Regions from separate parts of the Lysinibacillus sp. BSL11 genome, predicted to be linked through region 2. Evidence: riboswitches for the same ligand, from Rfam matches in the RefSeq annotation. Region 2 holds a riboswitch; the other holds the start of a gene.
The links. A riboswitch is a leader RNA that binds a small molecule or an ion and turns the genes downstream of it on or off. The one in region 2 is predicted to bind cobalamin.

Region 1 (3,204 bases), on a different contig from region 2:
ATTGCTTGTCCTTTAGCACTTATCATTTTTAAATATTATGGAAAAAAAATAAGGATGACGGATACTGCCATCAAAAAAGATTTAGATTCTTATTTAACCTATCTGGGAGAAATACTGTCATCATTTAAATTATTTAAGATATTTAATAATGAGATAAACGCCATAGATAACTATCAAAAGAGAATTACCTTATTATACAAAAATACTCTTGATAAAATGCGTTTAAGTATAAAATCAGGATCAATAATAGAATTATTAAACTTTACAAGTTATTTAATTATCCTTATTATAGGTGCCTACTTTATTTATAAAGGCAGCCTCACCTTAGGAGTATTAATAGCATTCACAACCTATGCCAATAACTTTAGTCAGTCATTTTTAAGATTTTCTCAACTAAATTCCTTTTTACAAGAAGCAATTGTGTCTGTAAATAGAGTAAAAAACTTAATGGGAGACAATAAATACAATATAAGGAAATTGATAGTATCAGACTATGTAAATTCATCGCATCATTTTAGAAAAGACAAAATAGTGTTACGGAATGTAAGCTTTACCTATACTAATGCATTATCTCCAGTTTTAGAAAATATAAATTTCCAAATACCTTTGAAGAAAATTGTATTGATTAAGGGAGAAAGCGGATCAGGTAAATCGACATTATTGAATATATTATCAGGTTTATACATTAATTATCAGGGTGAAATATTTCTATCCAATCAAAATATTAGATATATTCCTAATGATGTTTATAGAAAAAGGGTATGTTTGGTAACGCAAGAGCATTTTATAATGACAGGGACAATAAGGGAAAATTTGTTATTAGCAAAGCCGAATGCAACGGATGAAGAATTAATTCAAATTTGTAAAATGGTTAACATTTATTCATATATAGAAACGTTGGACTATAAATTTGAAACTCTTATTGGGCATAATGGGCTTGAATTATCTACTGGGCAACAGCAAAGACTTTCAATAGCAAGATCGCTTCTAAGAGATGCGGATATCTATTTGTTTGACGAGATTACTTCTGCGCTTGATAAAGACAACCAAATAAATATAGAAACATTACTTTTATATTTAAATAAAGAAAAACAAAAGACTGTTATATTGGTTACTCATCACCCTGTTTTAATAAGTGAAGCAGATAAAATATTTGAAGTTAATAACAATCAGGTGAACGAGAGGGATTCATTTGTTGTTACAAGCTCTTAATAAGCCTAAATTGTTTGAATAGCTGGTTGTACTAAGTTAACACTCAAAAAAATTTTTCCTCTTGACACTAAAAAAGTTGTAAAGTAGATTTAACATAATTACATAAAAGCAATAGGTGCCCACTTGGGAGAATAGGGAATAAAGTGAAAAGCTTTAGCGGACCCGCCACTGTATAAGGGAGTTTCATAGTGTATGCCACTAGCGAATTGCTGGGAAGGTGCTATGAGATGTTGAACTTGAGCCAGGAGACCTGCCTACATGCTTTAGAAGATATAGATGATGGAAAAGTCTGTAGTTTATTTGTCATGACAATAAACTACAGACTTTTTCTTTTTGTCTTAAAAAGAGAGGAGCAATTATCATGCAATTACTACAAGACACGATACAAAACATCCAAGGTGCTGACCTGAAGGTGATGGAGCAAGCTAGACAGCGTATAGATGCCCTATGTAAACCCCCTGGCAGTTTAGGAAAACTAGAGTCCATTGCAGTGCAGCTTTCTGGCATAACTGGACAATTATTTCCGGTGATTGATAAAAAAGTCATAATTGTTTGTGCTGCAGATCATGGTGTTTGCGAGGAAGGTGTAACCACGAATCCACAAGATGTGACGGTCTTTCAAACATTAAATTTTCCTAAGGGAGGTACAGGCGTTTGTGCGATTGCGGGCATTACCAATGCAAAGGTTGTCACAGTAGATGTTGGGGTAAAAGAAGATATTCCACTTGATGCAGGAGTCCTTATTCATAAAATTAAATACGGTACCGATAACATGGCACAAGGTCCAGCTATGGCCAAACAAGAAGCCATTCAATCGATAGAAGTAGGAATCCAGGTGGCCACTGAGGAAATCATAAAAGGTGCTGATGTACTTGGGACTGGAGAAATGGGCATCGGCAATACAACACCAAGTGCTGCGATATTAGCTGTTTTGACGGGATGCAAGCCTATCGAAGTAACGGGGTTTGGTGCAGGAGTAGGCCAAGGAGGCATTGCCTATAAAGCAGCAGTTATTGAAAAAGCAATTACCTTAAATAAGCCTAATCCAAATGATGTTATTGATGTTCTGGCTAAGGTTGGAGGATTAGAGATAGGGGCGATGACAGGCATTATACTTGGCGCTGCTGTCCATCGTAAACCTGTTGTCATTGATGGATTTATTTCAACTATTGCCGCGCTCATTGCTTATAAGCTAGAACCAAAAGTAAAAGATTATATTATTCCTTCCCATGCCTCAGAGGAACCAGGGGCTAAAATTGCCGCTGCATTACTAGGCATTGAACCGATGTTGCACATGAATATGCGTTTAGGCGAAGGTTCTGGAGCAGCCTTAGCCTTTCCTATTTTAGATGCAGCTTGCTCGATGATGAAAAACATGGTGACTTTAGAAGAATCAATGCAGTTGTTAAAAAGGTAAGTTAAATGTCTCTTTTTTAATCATATAAGGAATGAAACATTAGCTAAAACAATAAAACAGCCAATGACTTAATTTTTGGTCATTGGCTGAATGGTGTTTATGCTCGATTTAATTTACGTAATGGCAAGCGCCACTTCATCATATAGGAAAAGATACGTAAAACTGTAATCACTGCGAATAAAATATAAAGGAAAATGTCCCCTGTAAAAACCTCGAAACCGATTAACAGTCCAGCAAGAGCTGCCCAAACTCCATAAACTTCATCACGGAGAACTAATGGTTTTCTTCTAGCTAATAAATCTCGTACAATACCACCACCTGAACCTGTCAAAACAGCAGCTACAATGACTGCGCTCACTGGCATATCAAGCTTGACAGCATAGAGTGCGCCTTGAATAGCGAATGCTGATAAGCCAATCGCATCTGTGAAGTTACCCCAACGATGCCAATGTTGAATCAGATGATGTGGAAAAATAAAGAATATCGTAATCGCAGCAAGCGCTATTTGAAACATCATATCCTGTCCCCAAAGTGTTGTGACAGGTAGTCCAATGAGTAAATTTCGAATAGCTCCT
Region 2 (3,204 bases):
AACGGGGCAACCTTGTCAAAATCGGTACTCGTTAACAGCGGGAGCTGGTCAAGAAATTCCTGAATGCCCTCATCCTTTAAGGCAGAGCCAGCAAAGCAAGGGAAGGCACATTCATTTTTAATCATTCCCTGTAACTGAGCAAGACACTGTTCATGCTCCAATGACTCATTCAGAAAGGCATCAAGCAATTCTTCGTCGCGCTCCGCTAGCCATTCCATGATGCTATTTGACACATAGTCTGCTCGCAGTGGCTCATCGATGAACAATACATGCTGTGAGCAATCTTTGCGAAGCTGGCTGATGACAGCCTCCACATTGGCACCTTCACGATCTATTTTGTTGATAAAGAAGAAGGTAGGGACATGGTATTGACGTAAAAGTTGCCATACTGTTTCTGTATGGCCTTGTATCCCTTCGACAGCGCTAATGATCATAATGGCATAATCCATCACACGAATGGCACGCTCCATCTCAGGGGAGAAATCGACATGCCCTGGCGTATCAATCAATGTGTATGTATCATTGCCAATGCTCATACGCCCCTGCTCGGCAAATATCGTAATGCCTCGTCTGCGCTCCAGCTCGTGATTATCAAGAAAGGTATCCTGATGATCAACTCGACCACGGGCTTGGATACTATTTGTATGAAAAAGTACTTGCTCAGAAAAGGTCGTTTTCCCTGCATCCACGTGCGCAAGTACACCAATTGTTTTGTACATAAGAAATCCTCGTTTCTATAGAATGCTATCTTTTTATTGTAACAGAATACTAGCTTCTATATTTCTTGTAAAATAGTTCGTCTTTATGTCGAAATAGTGCTAATATAATGATGATTATACTTTTAGTGTCATACTACTGATTGCGCGATAAATATTCTTCTGCTAGTCTATCAATAGTATTGACCATTATAGAACGTATTGGTGCAAATGGCATTTGTCATTTGCTTAAAAGGGAAATCGGTGCAATTCCGATGCTGTCCCGCAACTGTAAATGGGGAGTCTATACAGCATGCCACTGTAGTGAAACTATGGGAAGGCGTATAGATGATGAACCTAAGCCAGGATACCTGCCAGTATGTATTTTTTGACTAAGAACCACGAGGATGGGGATAGTGATACAGGTAATATACCGTTATTTCACTATGCTACTCTCTTGGCGACAAGAGGGTTTTTTTTATGCCCTTCCAAACACCTGGGTAGTAAAGAAATCTCTGATTTCTTTCTATATTTTAACAACAAAGGAGAAAAGGACATGAAGAAATGGAAAAGTATATGGCTAATGATGATCATTGCCTTGGTCGCTGTTTTAGGGGCTTGTAATGCAAAAGACAAAACGGAATCAGCAGCACAAGGTGAAAAGGTTGAGCCATCTGAGGCGGCAGCCGAAGTAACCATTGAAAACAATGACACAAGTCAAACATATACGGAAGCACCAACAAAAGCGATTAGCTTAAATCAGCATGTGACAGAAATTATGCTAGCACTTGGCTTAGAGGATTCTATGGTAGGGACAGCTTACTTAGATGATAAAATCTATGAGCCACTGCAAGAGGCATACGACAAAGTCCCTGTGCTTTCCGATCAATACCCAACGAAGGAGCAAGTCATTGATGCCGAGGCAGATTTCCTATATGCAGGCTGGAAAAGTGGCTTTGGCGAAAAGGGTGTAGGCACACCAGAAGAGCTTGAAGAATTAGGCATCCATACGTATTTACATACGGCTTCCAACATGACAAAGCCAACATTAGAGGATATTTTCACTGATATTCGCCATATCGCGAAGATTTTCCGTATTGAGGATCGTGGCGAAGCTTTAATTGAGCAAATGACGAAAGATGTAGAGGCAGTACAAGCTAAATTACCAAAAGATAGCGAAAAATTACGTGTTCTTGTGTTTGATAGCGGTGAAAAGGATGTATTTACAGCTGGTCAAAACTTTATGAATGAGCTGGTGACAATCGCGGGTGGTCAAAATATCTTTGGTGATGTGGAATCAGGATGGACAACTGTGTCGAAGGAAGATGCAGTAGACCGCAACCCAGAGGTAGTTGTCGTGATTGATTACGGTGAAACAACGGCAGACCAAAAGATCCAATTCTTAAAAAATGATCCAGCATTGAAGGAGATGGAAGCGGTCAAAAATGAGCGCTTTGTCATCCTGCCACTTTCAGCAGCGTCTGAAGGGGTTCGTGCAGCAGAGGCCATTGAAATTTTAGCCAAGGGCTTCTATCCTGAAAACTTTTAATCCATTCGAGCTAGCGTTTTGCTAGCTCCTTTTTTATAAGGAGCGATAAAAATGAATGCATTTCAAAAAAATGTACCTGATCAAACATTTGAGACACTGAACCATCATGGTGAGTTTACCCGTCTAGCCGTTAGCCCTGGCATTATTAATAAGCATTATACGTCTGCACAACTTCAAAAAATAGCCGAAATTGCTGGCGAAAAGGGGGCGATAAAATATTCTGCTTCCTATAGTATACTCGTATCCATACCAACGTGCGATGCCACAGAAGCGGTGCAAGCCTTACAGGAAGCAGGTCTCTATGTTGCTCCCTCTGGTCCAATCATGGCCATGAAGGCCTGCGATTTTTGTGATGGGGAGAAAATGGAGGCTGCGCCGATAACCGAACAGCTCTATCATGCCATAGCGGGGATGAAGGTACCTGCAAGAGTGCGTGTCAATATTAATGGCTGTGCATCAGCTTGCTACAATGCTGTCTATGATGATATTGGACTCGTTTACCAACAAGAAAGCTTTGATGTCTATTTAGGGGCAGTACCGATGGGAGCAAAGGCACAGGCTGGTACGTTATTCGCTAAGAGGGTAGACGTCACACAAATTGAAGATTTTTTACTGCACCTGATCAACCTATATAAGGAGCATGCTCGCCCAAATGAGCCCTTTTACAAATTTTATCGCAGAACAAAGTCCGCAGAATATTGGGAACTAGTAAAAAATTCAATTAAATAGCAGGAATATTACTTAGGGTGTCGAAGTATTGTAGTAAGGCACAGAAAATTACAATACAAAGGAGCAAGAACATGACATCGAAACAAGGGATTCAACCAGAAGATCTTTATCGCTTAAAATCAGTAGCAGATCCACAGCTTTCACCAGATGGGACAGAGGTAGTTTATGTAGAGACTCGTATGGACGAGAAGAAAAATGACTATATATCGAATTTGTTTTACATAAACTTGA

Region 1: another riboswitch for cobalamin. It lies ahead of cobT (nicotinate-nucleotide--dimethylbenzimidazole phosphoribosyltransferase); the one in region 2 lies ahead of RCJ95_RS16775 (ABC transporter substrate-binding protein).

What each region holds. Positions count from the first base shown of each region.
Region 1 is NZ_JAVGCX010000002.1:309,167-312,370, reverse strand. It holds gene RCJ95_RS04255 (ABC transporter ATP-binding protein) at 1-1,212, shown strand, start outside; cobalamin riboswitch at 1,309-1,484, shown strand; gene cobT (nicotinate-nucleotide--dimethylbenzimidazole phosphoribosyltransferase) at 1,574-2,629, shown strand; gene RCJ95_RS04245 (trimeric intracellular cation channel family protein) at 2,727-3,204, opposite strand, start outside.
Region 2 is NZ_JAVGCX010000014.1:25,066-28,269, reverse strand. It holds gene RCJ95_RS16780 (GTP-binding protein) at 1-719, opposite strand, end outside; cobalamin riboswitch at 902-1,088, shown strand; gene RCJ95_RS16775 (ABC transporter substrate-binding protein) at 1,252-2,244, shown strand; gene RCJ95_RS16770 (precorrin-3B methylase) at 2,296-2,973, shown strand; gene RCJ95_RS16765 (S9 family peptidase) at 3,045-3,204, shown strand, end outside.